Regions from separate parts of the Bacillus sp. PK3-067 genome, predicted to be linked through region 3. Evidence: riboswitches for the same ligand, from Rfam matches in the RefSeq annotation. Region 3 holds a riboswitch; each other region holds the start of a gene.

Region 1 (6,495 bases), on a different replicon from region 3:
ACTTGGGGTATGGCAGTGTGATGATAGTAGTTCAGGTTATCGTGGGCATTATTTCTATGGTGGGCGATACTATCAAAATAAATCCACTTTTAAAAATTCATCGGCGTTTAAATCGTATCAATCGTCTGCTGAATTTAAAGGTGGAATTGGAAGCGGTTCAAAGGGAGGATTTGGGGGCTAAAATATGTCGCAATACATAAGGGATCGAAAAGAATTTTATTTAAAATATCCGGATTTTTGGTCGGATTTATATGAATGTGAGTATAGTTTGTTTCATGTTTTTTCTATAACAAATCAGACTTTGGACCAATTACACTTAGCGACTGAACGAATGGGGAAAATATTTTTTAAGACTGCTAGACTGCTGCGTAATTTAAGTGACGAACAGCTTCTAGATCTTGGCTTTCCATCCGCGAGTTTATCTTTCATTAGAATGAAAGGGCTCTATCCTGAATCTGTAATTTCGCGATTTGATTTTGCTGTAACAGAGGATAACAAAATCAAAATGCTTGAGTTTAATAGTGATACACCAACTTTTATTGTGGAATGTTTTCAAATGAATGGGAAAGTATGTGGAAATCTAGGCTATGATGATCCAAACTCGGATCAAGAACGATTGCTATCTTCTGGTGTAACGAAAGCAGTAATGGAAGCGACAAAGGGATTAGATAATCCAAATGTTGTTTTTTCAGCACATCATGAACATATCGAGGATTGGAATACCACTATGTATTTAAGTCAGCTATGCCATGTTGAAAATAAAGTAGTGCCAATGTCAGAACTTAGAATTACAAAGGATGCTCTAGTCGATAAAGATGGGGCGAAGATTGATGTTTTATATCGCCAAACATATCCGATAGAAGATTTAATTGAGGATCAAGATCCTGAAACAGGAGATTTGGTAGGTGTGGAATTGTTACAACTTGTAAAAGCCGGAAAGCTTTTTATAATAAATCCTTTGTCAGCATTTTTACTTCAGCCAAAATCAATTCAGTGTCTTATTTGGGGGTTAGCAGAAGAAGAGGCCTTTTATACAAATGAGGAACAACAGTGGATTAAAGAATATATGTTACCTACATATTTAGAACCAGATTTATTTTTAGGAAAAGGTTCTTTCGTTCAAAAACCTTCATTTGGGAGAGAAGGAGATACAATTACGATTCGCGATAAAGACGAAAATATTATGCTTCAAAATGCACACCAAACATATAAAGCGTCACTGCCGATATTTCAAAAGTATATCGAACTGCCAGTCGTATCCTTGGAAACAGAAAAAGGGATCGAGAAACTGTCATATGTGTTTGGTTCGTTTTTAATTGCTGGAAAAGCGAGTAGTATCGGTATTCGTGCGGGAGAAAAGATTACAGGAAATGAATCGTACTATTTACCGGTAGGTATAAAAAGGAGGGGAAAAAATGATTAATTTTTTATTATATTTAGTAGTAACACTCGGCCTTTTATGTATAGGTCTGTTCTTGATGGAAGTGACAACGAAAGTAAAGGAATTTAAGTTAATGGCTCAAGGAAATAAGGCGGTAAGCTATGTGCTTGGAGGACGATTACTTGGGTTAGCTGTTGTTTTATATTCGACAGCAGCTAATTCAATTTCACTTCTTGATATGATTTCGTGGGGAGCAGTTGGGATTTTGGCTCAAATTATCGTCTTTTATTTAGCTGAGTGGCTTACACCACGCTTTAATATAAACAAAAGTCTCGAAGAAGATAATCAAGCAGTCGGTCTTTTTCTTATGTTTTTATCAATTTCAATTGGGATTGTAATTGCTGGTTGTATAACTTATTAAAAACTTTACGTTTAAACGTAAAGTTTTTTATTTTATCCCGTAAAAGCCCGATTGGTGAGGGCTAATAATCAGTGGGGGATGAACAAAACCTCCACTGATTAAAGTTACACTTTATATATGTTAGTTTGCCATACCTTTTGAAAAAATTGTAGGCTACGGTTGACATCTATTTTAAATAAGAGTAACATTTTCAATGTAATGAAAATAAGTCTCTGTTAGGTGAGGCTCCTGTATAGAGAAATGCTACTGCCCAAAAATGTCGAGAGACGCCAATGGGTCAACAGGAATGATCGAATTAAGGTTTTTCTTAACGTAGCTGGTAATGTACCTATGCTATACAGTGCTAAAACTCGGTGAGGGAGAGGTCCGTAGATTTCTAATTATATTAGAAATCGTTTATTTGTGTATGTAATGGCCGCTACTCTCTTAAGGGTAGGGGCCTTTTTTGTTACCAAGCTATGAGTAATTTCATAGTATAAACTATAAAATTAAACGAGGAGGTGAGGAGCATGTCAAATTCTGACTCGGTTCCGTTACCCATATACTTCAAATCAAAAATATATGATGTAGGCAGGAAACGATTTGTTCCTCCCTCTATATTTATCATAATGTAGCGTTTATAAAACGCGAGACACTTTCACAGTAAAGTGGATAAATTGAGAAACAAAGCGTTTCTTCCTATGTTGTAAAGGAGGAGACGATAATATGTTATATGCAAACAAAACTGTGGGTAACACGTCATATAAACTAAGTAAAAAATCAATAAAAGAACAAACAATGCTCCAAAAAAATAAAGATTTATTAATTGAAATTGCAACAAGAGATGTAAAATCTGTATTTGCATATTTTAAAACAACAAGAGACGGACTATCAATGAAAGAGGCGCAAAAACGTATTCAAGTATATGGCCGAAATGAACTAACTTCAAAAAGAGCACTTCTCGCAGAAGTAATGATGAAGCTTGGTGGCATGATTCCAGGTTTTTCAAAACAACGTGTGTGTGATGAATTACAACGTGAAACGATTACTGTATCTAGAGTAGAATGTTCTAGTAGTACAGGGTTAAATAGTGAACTGAAAATGATGGAGATACCAGTGCAAGAACTTGTACCTGGAGATATGATTTTTCTTTCGGCTGGAGATGCTGTGCCAGCTGATGTACGTATTATTTATGCAGATGATTTATTAGTGAATGAGTCTGTGTTAACGGGAAACGAAGCGAATATAGAGAAGTTTGAGAGCTGCTATCATCTTGAACGTAAACGATTTATTCCATTAAAACGGATGAAAGATTATAATCCACTTGAGCTTGAAAATGTATGTTTTAAAGGTTCGCATATCGTTAGTGGAAATGCAAAAGCTATCGTTGTTTCTACTGGAAAAAATACGTATTCAGGCATATTGCATACTTGTTGTAGTAGAACGTCTTAATGTGTTAATGGTGCTAAATATACAAAAACAATGTATAATAGACAAAGTTGAGCAAAAACGTAGAATGGTAATCTATTTATATAACCTTACGTGATAACGTGAGGTTATTATTTTTTTAATAGGAGAGGAATTATGAAAAAAGTATTATTAGTTGATGGTATGGCACTATTATTTCGTGCTTTTTACGCAACAAGTGTCTACGGACAATTTATGAAACGACAAGATGGAACCCCTACGAACGGGATTCATGGTTATATGAAACACTTGTTAACAGCTACGCAAGCGATCGAACCAACACATATCGTTACATGCTGGGATATGGGAAGTACGACATTTAGAACAGAATCGTTCTCGAATTATAAAGCAAATCGTGCAGCGCCACCAGAAGAATTAATTCCTCAATTTGATTTAGTGCAAGAAATGACTGCGAAATTATCCATTCCAGTTATCGGTATGAAAGGCTACGAAGCGGACGATTGTATCGGTACGCTTGCAAAACAATATTGCAATGAAGCTGAAGTTTATATTTTAACTGGTGATACAGATTTACTTCAACTTGTTGATAAGAACGTTACAGTTATGCTTCTGCGTAAAGGAATTGGAAATTACGAATATTACACACCGGAGAAAATCATGGAAGAAAAAGGTGTAGAGCCGTGGCAAATCGTCCATGCAAAAGCTTTCATGGGAGATACAAGTGATAATTATCCAGGGGTAAAAGGTATCGGTGAAAAAACAGCGTATAAGCTTATTCAAGAGCACGGAACAGTATCCGCTGTACTAGAAAATGTAGAGTCATTAACAAAAGCGCAGCGTACGAAGATTGAAAGTGATTTAGAGAACTTAAATATTTCGTTACAATTAGCCCAAATTCACTGTGAAGTTCCAATTTCATGTTCACTAGAAGAAGGATTACACACAATGGATGAAGAAAAACTTAGATTTGTTTGTGAAGAAATGAATTGGGGAAGACCTGAAATATTAATAAATATGCTATAAATAGTTTGGGAAGAGGGATGTTGCATAAGTCGAACTTTGACTTGGTGACACCTTCTTTTTGTTTTTGTAAACAGTATGATAATAAATAAAATTATGTCGAACTCAATTTTAAATATATAAATATTTCGACAAGATATAATGATAAAAGTTGATGAAAATAATAACTTTTATCATGAAGTGAATTAATTTCAACATAGTTTTAGATAATCATTTTTTCGTGTTCACAAAGTTGTCAGAAAATAAACGGAATTTTCATATGAAGTTCAAATAGAATTCACAACAATCAATTATTATAAGAACACACAGATAATTCTTTATCTTTTATATAAACCATCCCCCAAGGAGGACAATGAAAATGAGAAAAAAAGTGAGAAAATCTTTTAAACAATTATTAATTGAAAATAAACAATCACTATTAAATAATAAAGAAAATATGAAAGAAATTGAAGAGAGAATTGAGAAACGACATGTAGCATATAGTGGTGCCAGTAATTAAATAAAATAAAAAAGATAGCCTATGTAGGCTATCTTTTTTATTTTATATTGAAAAAACGCTATTCAGCTCTTTAATTTTGTAAATATGCAAGATATTTTTATAGCGTTTTTCTATCAATATTACTCATTTTTCGAGGTTGAAATTGGTATATACCAATTTTTGAGATTTTCTATTCAAAATATTACAAAAAATGTTACAATACACTCAAATTTATACTATAAAATCATTTTAATATGAAAAATTGGAATGAAAAGAAAGGAGAGGAATATGAATAAAGATGTCGCTTTGAAATGATTATTATCATTTCATTAGGAGTTGATGTAAAAAGATGAAAAGATACGAAGAATTGGACTCTATAAGAGGGATTTCTTCATTAGTAGTAATGATTGGTCATCATTTAATGATTTTTTCAGCATTTCAAAATTACAGTTATGAAGATAATAAACCATTTGTTGTGTATCTATTAAAAGAAACGCCTGCTCGTCTAATTTTTAGTAGTGGTAACGAATCAGTTATTATCTTTTTTGTTTTGAGCGGATTTGTTTTGTATGAATCTATTCAAAAAAACTATAGTAGCTATGGGTCATACCTTTTAAAACGTATATGCAGAATATATATTCCTTATATTGTGGCAATAATTATAGCTATTGTATGCCAGATTACAATTAGTGAATATGGTATTTCTTATTTAAGTGAATGGTTTAATCGCTCATGGACGATTGAAAGTTCTTCAAGCTTAATCGCACAACATATTTTATTGGTTGGGAAATATAATACAGATGCATATAACGGTGTGATTTGGTCACTTGTCCATGAAATGCGAATATCAATAATTTTTCCGTTAATTTTGATGATTTGCTTACGAAAAACGTTAAGGTGTTCATTACTATTATTGTTTAGTTTTAGTATATGTTCTGTCGTAATATTATTTTTGTTTCGCTCGGGCTTAACATTAACAAGCTATGCATTAACATTGCATTACACAGTACTGTTTTTACTAGGAGCACTAGTTGCGAAGTATAAAAATAATTTAATAGTTTTTTATAGTAATTGTACTAAAAACACAAAAATTGCATGGTTTTTATTTGCGATTTTACTTTTTATGTATGAAGGGCTTATAGGAGAAATTAAAGTGCTCAATAATTTTATATTTCGAGACTACGTAGTGGCGATAAGTGCAAGTCTATTTGTCATATTAAGTTTGTCAATATCAACTTTGTCGTCCTTGCTACATAATAAATATTTGTTATATTTGGGGAAGATTTCTTACAGTCTTTATTTATACCATATTATATCGTTGTTTTCCCTTATATACATGCTCCATGAAATATTACCGTTGCCTATTATTTTAATTTTTTCACTTGTTTTTTCGTTTATACTTGCAATGCTTTCGTATGTATATGTAGAAAAATTTGCATTCGGAGTCGGAAAGTATGTAACAAAACAAGTGGATAGAAGAGAGAAAGGGTTATCTGTAAAGAGTGAATTGCAGGATGTTATTCAGAAAAGGGCGGTGAAATAATTGAAGCAAGAAATGAGTATAAAAGATTTTCAACAATTACTGAAAAGAAGATTCGTAACGATTATTTTAACGATGTGTTGTTTAACCGCTTCTTTAGTTCTTATCTCTATGTATGTTTTAAAGCCGTCATATCAATATTCAACGCAAATTCTTGTTGGGAATTTAGATGAGTTTAATAAGGAAAATTCAACAAATAAAACACAAGAAAATAAGCAACTAGTAACATCGTATGTTGATATTTTAAA
Region 2 (6,495 bases), on a different replicon from region 3:
GCAATTGCTGAAACGTTCCTTCCTTTTGAAGGAACACCTGCACCAGTTCCTAAAAATACAAATTCCACTTTCTTTCCTCCAGCTCTAAATATACTCTATCTCTCATCTTACGGAATGTTATTTCAAATGGCAAATTGAATTTACATAACCAAACATCTAGACAACTATATAACACGAACGTTATACTCAAAAAATTTAGCTATCGTTCGTGTTTTGTGTTAAAATGATTATACTACATTTTAAGGGAGCGTTTTATTATGAAAGAAGTATTTCGTTTACAAACTGATTTTTCATCTTCATTTGATCGCTGGGTAAGTTCTTTCGTGTCTGATCACCCAGCACAATTAGAATGGACAACTTTAAAGGAATTAATCCATGAATATACAACATCACATACAAATGATACGTTACCAGCATATATTTCTTCAGCTTTAACATATTACGCCCAACGCGTTTCAACTACAAACAGTTCAGAGATTGTTATTTTTGAAAACCCTACAATCTCGTAATCTATAATAAAAAAGCACTGGTTACAGTGCTTTTTTATTTATACTTATTTAGCAAATGATTATATTCCGTCCAAAAGTCGGTATACATACTTCGCTCAAACTCATTTGAAATTATCTTTTCACTTGATTTATTAAATAATTCTTTTGCTTGTAGTGCAAAAGAAACAATTTGTTTTCTATATTCATTTTCATTTACTTCTATATGAAGCCCTTCATAGTATATAGCCTTTTGATCAGTAGAAATAACTTTGACAAAATCCTTTAAAACCACATTTTCACCTATATGGTTTATAGTCCAATGAATTGAAATTGGGCATCCTAACATGAGCATAGTGCCACATCCGTGCAAAATAAGCCCCTCTTCATTTTCAATATCACAAATATATTCTTTATCTAAAGTTCGTAACAGAGCTAAAGCTGATTCACTTATTCCCCATTCCTCATCCATACCTGTTTGTGTAATAATCGTTCCATCCACATTTAAATAAATTTCCCCGTGAGAACATAAATCTTCCTGCTCATTAAACAACCACTTTTGATTCTCAATATTTATAATAAAATTTTGTGGTCCCATTACAAATTCCCCTTTTATAAAAATATTTATTTTTCATATTATTTATAATCAATATCATACATTTCATCCCACATATCTATTATAAATCCGTTTAATATTTTAAAAACACAGATAAAAAAGATATTGACACTACAATTTTACAGTGCTAACATTCAACATGTAATTGAATATGGTCTCTGTTAGGTGAGGCTCCTGTATAGAGAAACGCTGCTGCCCAAAAATGTCGAGAGACGCCAATGGGTCAACAGGAAAGGTCGGAATGAAGGCCTTTTTTAATGTAGCTGGTTTCAGTACCTATGCTATACAGTGCTAAAACTCAACGAGGGAGAGGTGCATGTATTTTGTCATACACAAAAACTGTTTTTATTTATGTCTACTAACAGTCTTTGTTGTGGACTCTTTTAGCTGCGAATTCAGACCTTTACTCGTTTTGAGTAAAGGTCTTTTTACGTCTATATGCACCTTACTATGAAACAAACATAGCATATTCAGAAACTACTAAATTGTACGGAGGTGAGGAACAGTTGGCAATTGATGATTCGGCCCAGATACCCATACGTTTTACATTCATATTTCATCATGTAGGTAGGAAAGAAACTGTTCCTCACCATTTCAAATAGTTAGGTAACAGATTGTTTCCTCCTTCATGACAGAGGAGGAACTACCGATGTTTAATTTACAAAGACAAGAAACAAAGCATGCTTATGAGCAAGATAGCATGAAAACAAATAACGAATTATTAGTGGAGGTTGCAACACAAGATGTAAGCTCTGCGTTAAAACTTTTAGAAACAACACAAGATGGATTATCTAAACAAGAAGCGTCTCGTAGACTTTCTTTATATGGTCCGAACGAAATAGCTCATAATAAAATGGCGCCGTGGTACATTCAATTTCTGTTGGCATTTAAAAATCCATTTATTTTCGTTTTATTAGCTCTTGGAGCACTCTCCTTTTTCACGGATGATATGCAAGGAACAATTGTCGTATCTGCAATGGTACTACTTAGTGCAACAATTCGGTTTTCCCAAGAATTTCGTTCTCAAAAAGCTGCCGATAAGTTAAAAGCTATGGTTCGAACAACTGCAAGCGTATTTAGAATAAATGGATTTGTACATGAAACAAAAAATGTAACGAATTTAAATCGAAATTACACAACAGAAATTCCAATTGAGGAACTTGTACCTGGCGATATCATTTCCCTTTCAGCCGGTGATATCATTCCAGCTGATGTGCGTATTGTATCCGCTAAAGATTTATTTGTTAATCAATCTTCTTTAACAGGGGAAGCACTTCCTGTAGAAAAATACGAACACTGCTACCATACAGAAAATAAGCATATCTTACCGACAAACATGAAAAAAAATTACAATCCACTCGATATGGAAAACCTTTGTTTCATGGGAACAAATATTGTAAGTGGTAGCGCAAAAGCTGTTGTCATCTCAACAAGTACCGATACGTATTTCGGCTCTTTAGCCAATAAGGTAATTGGAAAGCGTGTAGAAACAAGCTTTGATAAAGGTGTAAACAAAGTAAGCTGGCTCTTAATTACATTCATGCTTATTATGGCACCTATTGTCCTTCTCATTAATGGATTCACAAAAGGTGATTGGCAAGAAGCTTTCTTCTTCGCTATTGCCGTCGCTGTTGGCCTTACACCTGAAATGTTACCAATGATTGTAACTGCTAATTTAGCTAAAGGTGCCGTTAAAATGTCTAAACAAAAAGTAATTGTAAAACAGCTAAATTCTATTCAAAACTTAGGTGCTATGAACATTCTTTGTACAGATAAAACCGGAACTTTAACAGAAGATAAAGTTGTCCTTGTTCGTCACTTAGATCCCAAGGGAAATGAATGCAATCGCGTCTTGCAATTTGCCTATTTAAATAGTTTCTATCAAACTGGATTGAAAAATTTAATAGATAAAGCTGTTATTAAGCATACAGAGGAAAACAATACATTTAATCCATCAGCTTTTCAAAAGCTAGATGAAATTCCATTCGATTTCGCCCGCCGGCGTATGTCAGTCATCGTAAAGGATATTTCAGGTGAACATACAATGGTTTGTAAAGGTGCCGTAGAAGAAATTTTATCAATTTGTAACTACACTGAAGTGGATGAAAAAATCGTTCCACTCACCGAGGAAATACGTTCAAATGTCAAAAAAATAAGTGAGACACTAAATAGTGAAGGTATGCGGGTTATTGCTGTGGCTTATAAAAAAGATAGAAGAATAAATGATACAGAGTACGCAGTAAAAGACGAAACTGATATGATTCTCGCTGGATATATCGGCTTTTTAGATCCACCGAAACCATCTGCAGCAGCTGCAATTCAAGCATTACAAAAACATGGTGTACAAGTGAAAATTTTAACTGGCGATAACGAAATTGTTACAAGAAAGGTTTGTAAAGAAGTTGGATTAGATATCTGCGAACCAATCCTCGGTTACGAGATTGATTCTTTACCAGATAAAGCATTAGCAAAACTTGCCGAAGAAACGACTGTATTTGCGAAGCTTAATCCCATGCAAAAATCTCGTATTATACACGCATTACAAGGAAATGGATACACTGTAGGTTACATGGGAGACGGCATTAACGATGCTGTAGCATTACGTGAAGCTGATGTCGGAATATCTGTTGATACTGCTACTGATATTGCGAAAGAAGCTTCCGATATTATTCTACTCGAAAAAAGTTTAACTATATTAGAAGCAGGGATTTTAGAAGGACGTACTACATTCGGAAATATTTTAAAATATATTAAGATGACAGCTAGCTCTAACTTCGGTAATGTGTTTAGCGTGTTAGTAGCAAGTGCTTTCATTCCTTTTTTACCGATGCTTGCCATTCATCTTTTAATTCAAAACTTACTTTATGATATTTCACAACTTTCTATTCCATGGGACAAAATGGATAAAGAGTTTCTAGAAAAACCACGAAAATGGGATACTGCAAACTTACGAAACTTCATTATTTGTATCGGCCCAATTAGTTCTATATTTGATATTATCACATACGTAGTCATGTGGAATGTATTTGGTGCAAATACACCGAGCGAGCAATCATTATTCCAGTCCGGTTGGTTTGTCGTTGGGTTGTTAACACAAACTTTAATTGTTCACATGATAAGAACACAAAAGATTCCATTTATTCAAAGCACTGCATCAACACCAGTCGTTTTATTAACCGCTCTTATTATGGCAATCGGGATTTATATTCCATTCTCACCACTTGGTGCAGCCGTTGGTTTACAAGCATTGCCACTTAACTATTTCCCTTGGTTAGTAGGAATACTATTAGGCTACGCTTTTTTAACACAATTCCTGAAAAAGCTTTATATTAAAAAGTTTCATAGCTGGTTGTAAAAATAAGAATGAGTGGGTATCCCCCGCTCATTCTAAAAAACATAACACATATTATATATGGAGGTGACCATGATGGTATGGTACGACATTGTATTCAGGTTAGTTATAGCAATTATTGTAGGAGCTTGCATTGGAATGGAAAGACAATGGAGACACCGAATGGCTGGGTTACGGACAAATGCTCTCGTATCACTTGGTGCCTGTATATTTGTTTTATTATCCGTCATGCTTGATCATGATGCTAGCCCATCCCGCATTGCTGCTCAAGTCGTTAGTGGTATTGGATTTTTAGGGGGTGGCGTTATTATCCGCGATGGTTTTAGTATTAGAGGGCTAAATACAGCAGCTACTTTATGGTGTGCAGCTGCTGTCGGTACTCTTACAGGCGCCGGTTTCCTCGTTGCAGCTATATTAGGTGCAGCCGGCGTGTTACTAGCAAATATACTTCTTCGCCCAATTGCTCTTTTTATGAATAAAAAATCAAAAGAAGAATCACCAGAACAAACGAACTACTTACTTTCCCTTACTTGTTCAGAAGAAAATGAAGCACATATTCGTTTTTTACTTATGCATATGGTAAGTACAGAAGGAATCGGTTTAAAAGAGTTGTATAGTGAAGACGTAGATTCTAATCAAAAGGTGTGTATACAGGCTACATTACATTGCAAGACAAATGCGGCTATCTTAATTGAAAAAATAGTAAGTAGAATGCTATTAGAATCTGGCGTTACTGGAGCTGGATGGAAGACTTCTTTAAATTTAGAAGCGAGTTAACTAGGAAAGGTGTCATGATTTTACTACTTCATGACACCTTCTACATAAACTTATTTTCTAACTTTTGTTGAAACGACTTCTCTTGCTTACGTAGTAGTTGACTACCTCGTTGTAAAATCGGTGTTCCATACTTATCGTTAATTTGATCAATGACAGCAAGTAGTGGTTCTTTTTTCGCATCCTCTTCAAATGAAAATAAATCTAATTGTTTCACCGATTCTGTCTTCCACTCTATTTCAGTAGCTGTAACACCTAGTAAACGAACGGAATCACCATCCCAATGTTGCTTCCATAAACGGGATGCTGCTTGAAAAATATCGCGTTCTTCCCAAATTGCATTTTTCAATTGCTTACTCCGTGTTACTGTTCGCCTATCATGGTATTTAATCATAATTTGAATATTATAGCTGACAAGGGTTCGCTTTTGTAATCTTTTACTCACTGATTTTGATAACCGTTCTAACATATCAAGTAATTCTTTCTCTTCATCCATATCCTTTGAAAAAGTCATCGAGTTACCGACACTTTTATGTTGGCCCATTTGACTCGGATCCACTTCCCTATCATCCGTACCTTTTGCACGCTTTTGTAAATCAATACCGTGCTTGCCAATTTTAGCGCGAATGATATGCTCGTCTCCCTTCGCTAACTGTTCAATTGTATGTATATGAATTTCATTTAATTTTTCAGCTGTTTTTTCTCCAATCCCATGCATTGCTTCAACTGAAAGTGGCCAAATCATTTCTGGAATATCACGTTTTCGAAGTACGGTAATACCGAGAGGTTTTTTCATATCAGAAGCTGTTTTTGCTAGGAAAAGATTTGGAGCGATTCCGATACTACACGGAAGCTGCAACTCTGTTAATAGTGCTTGTTGAATCATCTTTGCTATTTCAAGAGGCGAACCAAGTGCGTAGCAATCTGTAATATCTAAATATCCTTCATCTATTGAGACTGGTTGTATCTTTTCTGTAAAACGAGAAAGGACTTGAAACATTTGAAATGAAGCTTCGCGATATAATGTGAAATTAGGACGCCTTACAACTAATTGCGGGCATAACCTTTTCGCTTCCCAAAGGGGCATCGTCGTACGTATTCCGTATTCTCTCGCCTCATAACTACATGTTATAATAATTCCTTTTCTCTCTTTTTCATTTCCAGCAACCGCTAATGGCTTTCCTTGTAATGATGGATCATGAGCAATTTCAACAGATGCGAAAAAGCAATTCATATCTACATGTAAAATAACACGACCATTTTTCGGA
Region 3 (6,495 bases):
ATAATCATGATTAAATTAACCAATTCGTATTTTATAACAACTGTTAAAAATTTTTCGTGTATTCATTTTGTATGAGTTTATATATATAAATTGTTTTATTTTGCACACCTGTGAATGTGATTTTTGTACTAATTTTTATAGCTTAATAAAGATTTATCGCGTGCTTATCTATAATTTTATTAGAATGACTACACTATCCTTATTTAATTTCGAGTATATTTTAGTATCTCATAATTTAATTATGTAAATAAGTCTGTGTAAAAATTGAATTTAATGCGAACTTGTGTTCGTGTATCTTTTCTGTTATAGTATATATGAGGTGATTTTTATGGATTACAGCAAACAACGTCAAAAATCCGTACATCGTAAGAAATTATACGAAAATTTAAATGAAATGCCCTTTTACATAGAAGAATTTGTGGAGTACAAAGAATTACATGATGCCTCTCCTTCCACCCTACTGAATTATGTATATGATTTTAGAGTTTTCTTTAATTGGCTATTATCTGAACAAATTATTGAATTTAAGCCCATTAAAGACATATCCTTCTCTGATTTGGAGAATTTAAAGAAAAAAGATGTTGAGAACTTTATGAGGTTTCTAAAACTACAACAAAACATGCAGAATTCCTCTGTTAACAGAAAAATTTCGGCCTTAAAGTCTTTATTTAAGTACCTCACCTCCCTATCAGAAAATGAAGATGGAGAATGCTATTTTTATAGAAATGTAATGGCTAAAATCGAAATACATAAAGATAAAGAAACATTAAATGCCCGTGCAAAACGCATGAGATCTAAAATATTTCATAATGATGATGATCAAGAGTTTTTAAATTATGTTAAGTATGAGCATGAAAAATCTTTAACAAAACATCAGTTATTCTATTTCCTAAGAGATAAGGAGCGTGATGTAGCTATCCTTTCCCTCTTTCTTGGTAGTGGTATTCGTGTAAGCGAATTAGCCGATCTTCGTATGGAGGATATAAACCTAAAAGAAAGACTAATTGATGTAATCCGCAAAGGAAATAAAGAAGATTCAGTATGGATTACTCCAATTGCATTGAATGATCTTGAAAAGTATATGGAAATCAGAGATAACAAATACGCTCCAGGGAAAGAATTAAAGAATGTATTTCTATCAAAGTATAAACATACTGCACAGCCTCTTTCAGTTAGGGCTATTCAGGATATAGTAGAAAAATATACTAAGGCTTATGGAAAAAGAATGTCTCCTCATAAATTACGACATACATTGGCAAATAAGTTATATATGGAAGAAAAAGACTCGTTACAAGTGATGCAGCAGCTTGGGCATACCAGTCAAGATACCGCCTTGTTATATACTCAACTTGGGGAAACAACTATTAAAGATAGTTTAGGTAGAATAGGAAAAAATAAAGAATAAGGGTTTAGCAATTTTGTATTGCTGAACCCTTATTCTTTTCCCTACCAAAACAAGGGTTTAAATATTATATATATTTCGCTTGAAATATATTTTTATTATATAAAAAATACGTAATATAAATTATACATTAATTAATTTATTTCATATTTACATTTGCTTCTTATTACTATTTAATGAGATATAATATTTGTATCAAATTTATCGAATGTTTCGGAATCTAGTTTTTCTCCATCTATCGTCATATTTATTTTCTGTTTCGGATTTGATGTTACCACCCAAGCATTCGGTAAATAACGATCTTCATGTGATAATGTAGAAGGTGAATTTATAACCTTTCCTCCTAAATATAGCGTAGCAGAAGAACCTCCATCCATAGCCATTGCATTTATAGCTCCTTTTTCATATAGAATATCTTGACACTCTTTTAACGTAGCCCCTATACTATGCGTCTGTCTACCGTCAATGACTAGAAACATAATTGTACCATCTTCTTTTTGGGCCATAATACTTCGCGGAGCAGAACCCCAACCACCGTCTCCTTCTGTAATCATTTTTTCTCCATTTACAATTAACTGTGGCATAAATCCTGCTGCTGAAACGATTTGTTTATCCAGAAGTTGTTGGGTAGAATAATTTCCTGTTATCATTTGCCCAAACTTTGTTAAACCGGTAATAATTGTAGAGGTATTTCTATCTATATTTGTATCAATAGCTTTCCCATTTTCTATTACTATGCCAGTTGCAACATTTCCTCCACCCCTTCCTGTTTCATCTGCAAATCCACTTGCATTCACAGCAACAAGTGCATGATTACGTTTTGCCATTACACTAATTTTTTCTCCCCTGTTAGCGCCCTGTGTTCCTTGATGGCTAACAAGTTTAACATTGAAGGGATTGCTAATGGTAACTAACCTTCCTTCGAAAAGAAAACGACTATCTTTATTGCTTTTAATTGTTTCTACATCAATTTCTAATGGCTGATTTTTTAATTCTTCTAATCTTTTTCCTGCTATTTTTTTATAAATATGCTCATCACTGTTTGACCATTTCGGATGATTAATTCTATCTTGCAGTTTATCTAGTTCCTTTTGGGATAGGAATGTATATTTCGCATATTGCGGATGTTGAGAAGTTAGTATACTCCCAGCGATTGTTATACGAAGCTCTCGGCCATAACTAGTACCAAATAATATTCCTATGCCAATAAGCATGAAAATAGAAAATAGGAGCAAAATTCGTTTGAAGATTTTTCTTAGATGTTTCATAGTTTTATCCTCCGGTATTAATTACATTCAATGAATCCTTTAAAATATTTTTTAATAAAGACAAAAGTGTTTATTTTCCTTATTCCCGAGTTCCCCACTAAGTCTTAGCAAGCGATGCAAAATACTTAATTTACATTTCGTATTTATTTAAGTGTATACTTACAAATTTAATAACGTTTTTGCAACCATGAAATAAATTACTAATCCTGTTCCGTCAACAAATGTTGTAATAAATGGACCTGAAACAACTGCAGGATCTAGTTTTAATTTCCTTAAAATCAAGGGTAAAACAGCTGCTACAAGAGAAGCCCAAATAACAATAAATAATAAAGTAATTGCTACAACTTGTGCAACTTCTGTTCCAACTCCTAACATATAAGCACGAGTGAGCCCAGCTATCCCAAGTGCAAGTCCAAGAAGCATACCAATTGCAAATTCCTTTTTCATTACACGGAAAATGTCTTTAAATTTCATCTCTCCAATACCAATTGCACGAGTAATTGTTGCTACAACCTGTGTTCCTGTATTCCCTCCAGTACCTACTAATAATGGAACAAAGAAAGCAAGGGCAACTATAGTTTCAATTTCGTCTTCAAAATACTTTAATACTGTACCTGTATATGCCTCAGCAACAAAAAGAAGTAATAACCATGGTAGACGTTTTAAGAAAATGCTCCAAATGCTAGCTTCAAAGTAAGATTGATTCAATGGTTCACTTCCACCTAACTTTTGAATATCTTCTGTAGCTTCTGATTCCATAACATTCATTACGTCATCAAATGTTATAATACCAATCATTTTATTATTTGCTGTTGTGACAGGTATTGCTGCTAAATTATAATTCAGTAGCTTTTTTACAACTTCTTGCTGGTCAACTTCAGCGTGTACTGAAATTATCTCTTGAATCATGATAGTAGATAATATCTCTTCATCTGCTGCTAGTAATAACTCATGTATGGAAACGATTCCCTCAAGATGACCATGACTATCAAGAACATAACTATAAGATATTGATTCTACATTTTTAGAATGTTCCCTAATGTACTTCAATGTCATTTTTACTGACCAATTTCCTCTAACTGCAACAAAATCACTTGTTACAAGACTTCCTGCCGTTTCAGGTTTGAAAGTCATCAATTTTTTCACGTTATGTTTTGTGATTTTATCTAGATACGCCATTAATTTAGCCTGTTTTTCCGGATGAACCGCTAACAGCAAATCTACTAATTCATCAATCGGTTGTAAATTTAGTAACTTTTTAGCTTTGTTTTCAGATAAGTGAATTAAGATATTATATTTTTCTTCTGCACTCATATATTGAAGAATTTTAGAGCTTTTTAATACAGGAATCGTATCTAGCAATATGACTCGATCTTCAATTGAAAACTGTTTTACTTCTTGCGCAATATCATACGATGCATGACGTAAAACTTTCTCTTCATCCAAGTTATTTTTGGTTATAAGTAATTCCTTTAATAATTTCTTCATGTTAACTCCTCCTCATATTGCTAAGGGAGACTCTAGAGTTTCATGAGTGGTTTTGTTTTATTTTATCTGTCTTTAATTTTTTATTAGAGCAATAATAGTGACATTGCAATCAATTCATTAGCTAGAATTACCTCCTTTTTGAATATAGACAAGATAAAAATAAATAAAATTAAACAGAAAAACCTTTACTCAAAAAGGAGTAAAGGTTTTTTCACAATACAAATAAATGATTATTAAGACAGCTCTACCAAAATCACAGAGGTGCCTTTCTATCAAATCGTATACCACTCCCTCGTTGAGTTTTAGCACTGTATAGCATAGGTTTTTATAACCAGCTACATTAAGAAGGGCCTTAATCCGACCGTTCCTGTTGACCCATTGGCGTCTCTCGACATTTTTGGGCAGCAGCGTTTCTCTATACAGGAGCCTCACCTAACAAAGTTTATTGAATTACTTCAAAATTTAAACCAGAATTTAATATTTGTCAACTGACTTTCAATTCCATTTATAAAAAAATGTTTATAGAAAATGAAATTATATTTTATTATAAATTTAAAATTGCCCTTAAAAACATAGAATTCAAATAGATTTAATTCGAAGAAACGTTATAAAACATATGAATTTTATTGTTTTTAATCAAATTCCAACTTTATAACAAAAGATGAATAATTAGTCATTCTGTATATCAAAAGAACATTCATAAAAAAATCTTCTTTTATGATTAAAATCTTCTTTACTGTTTATCAAATTTATATGGTTAAACTACTTAATCAAACAATACACTACAAGTCAAAAATATGTACTTATACGGAATGATTACATACATTTTTTCAAATCATTTCTCAAAGGACTATAAAGCAATAAAACAAATAAAATTAGCAATATGGTTGCTTGACAAGCAAAAAAAATATATTTATGCTTGCTACACGAAACAAACACATAAAATTTATATTGCTTAACCTGTTAGGTGAGGCTCCTATGCAAACACAGGCTATTGCCCAAAAATGTCGAAAGACGCCAATGGGTAGAACAGGAATTGTCGGATTAAGGCTCTTCTTAAGATAGCTAAGTAATGAATTTTCATTACTTTACGTTGTATAGTGCCAAAGCTCTACTAGGGGGACAAAAGCCTTATTTAGTCATGCCATTTTGAATCCCTCTAGTTACATACTAGGGGGATTTTTGCGTAAAAAAACAGGGAGTAAGCGATAGAATCTTCCTAAACAAAAGTCATTTTTAGTAATTGACGAGAACAAGATTCTATTCATTAGCAAATGTAATATTATGTTTTGTTTTAGATCAGGAGGATATTAAAATGAAAAAAATATTAAAACTCGATTATCTATTGCTCCTTCCTCTATTCATAACATGTACTTTAGGTATTATCATGATGTATAGTGCAAGCTCCATTGTCGCTGTCCAACATTACGGTTATAACAGTAGACATTTTGTTGATTCTCAATTAACAAAGCTACTTTTAGGAACAATAGGGTTAATAGTTTGTGCTTTACTCCCATATGAAATATGGAAAAAACGAATAGTCTCAATCTGTATTATGGTTGGGGGGATTTTTTTATTAATTATGGTTTTATGGAAAGGAAAAGTGGTAAATAATGCTCAATCATGGATCTTTGGAATACAGCCAGCTGAATTTCTTAAATTAGGAACAATACTTGTAACAGCCCGTTTTTTTGCATTACGACAAGAACAAGCTAAAAATAACTGGAGTGGTATCGGAAAACTTTTATTTTTTTTAGCTACAATTTTTTTTCTTATCTTTAAACAACCAAATTTAGGATCTGCACTTTTAATATTAGGTATAGGTTTTAGCATATTTCTTTGCTCAGGAATAAATATAAATCTACTAATCAAAAGAACTATCATCAGTTCTATTTTGTGGTTACCTATTTTATATTTCTTGATTCAATATAGTTTGTCAGAAGTTCAAAAGACACGTATTACTACGATTTTCAATCCCTTTCTTGATGCGCAAGGAAATGGATACCAGCTTGTAAATTCTTTTATTTCCATTGGCTCTGGAGGAATCACTGGTCGTGGATTTGGAAATAGCATACAAAAAACAGGTTATCTTCCGGAACCACATACTGATTTTATAATGGCAATAGTTTCTGAAGAACTAGGATTTATTGGTGTATTTATTCTATTGGTTGGAGTTTGGACTATAGTACTTCGCTCCTTAAAAATTGCACAATTATGTGTAGATCCATTCGGCAGTTTTATAGCAATTGGTATAGGATGTATGATTGGTATGCAATCTGTTGTAAATTTAGGTGGTATTACGGGACTATTTCCTCTTACAGGTACTCCATTTCCATT

Evidence for each region. A riboswitch is a leader RNA that binds a small molecule or an ion and turns the genes downstream of it on or off. The one in region 3 is predicted to bind magnesium.
Region 1: linked by a shared signal. The riboswitch ahead of M1D73_RS07890 (P-type ATPase actuator domain-containing protein) and the one ahead of M1D73_RS28510 (FtsW/RodA/SpoVE family cell cycle protein) in region 3 are both predicted to bind magnesium.
Region 2: linked by a shared signal. The riboswitch ahead of mgtA (magnesium-translocating P-type ATPase) and the one ahead of M1D73_RS28510 (FtsW/RodA/SpoVE family cell cycle protein) in region 3 are both predicted to bind magnesium.

The regions. Positions count from the first base shown of each region.
Region 1 covers NZ_CP096490.1:1,499,257-1,505,751, forward strand. Annotated here, with positions in the region: gene M1D73_RS07875 (hypothetical protein) at 1-181, shown strand, start outside; gene M1D73_RS07880 (glutathionylspermidine synthase family protein) at 185-1,423, shown strand; gene M1D73_RS07885 (DUF350 domain-containing protein) at 1,416-1,802, shown strand; M-box (ykoK) riboswitch at 2,007-2,172, shown strand; gene M1D73_RS07890 (P-type ATPase actuator domain-containing protein) at 2,508-3,233, shown strand; gene M1D73_RS07895 (5'-3' exonuclease) at 3,366-4,232, shown strand; gene M1D73_RS07900 (FbpB family small basic protein) at 4,588-4,728, shown strand; gene M1D73_RS07905 (acyltransferase family protein) at 5,057-6,250, shown strand; gene M1D73_RS07910 (YveK family protein) at 6,251-6,495, shown strand, end outside.
Region 2 covers NZ_CP096490.1:4,160,729-4,167,223, forward strand. Annotated here, with positions in the region: gene rnz (ribonuclease Z) at 1-68, opposite strand, end outside; gene M1D73_RS21325 (DUF3932 family protein) at 258-509, shown strand; gene M1D73_RS21330 (hypothetical protein) at 544-1,083, opposite strand; M-box (ykoK) riboswitch at 1,252-1,419, shown strand; gene mgtA (magnesium-translocating P-type ATPase) at 1,751-4,456, shown strand; gene M1D73_RS21340 (MgtC/SapB family protein) at 4,529-5,230, shown strand; gene M1D73_RS21345 (DNA polymerase IV) at 5,271-6,495, opposite strand, start outside.
Region 3 covers NZ_CP096491.1:149,315-155,809, reverse strand. Annotated here, with positions in the region: gene xerS (tyrosine recombinase XerS) at 329-1,405, shown strand; gene M1D73_RS28520 (phosphodiester glycosidase family protein) at 1,576-2,670, opposite strand; gene mgtE (magnesium transporter) at 2,830-4,158, opposite strand; M-box (ykoK) riboswitch at 4,440-4,605, opposite strand; M-box (ykoK) riboswitch at 5,111-5,287, shown strand; gene M1D73_RS28510 (FtsW/RodA/SpoVE family cell cycle protein) at 5,474-6,495, shown strand, end outside.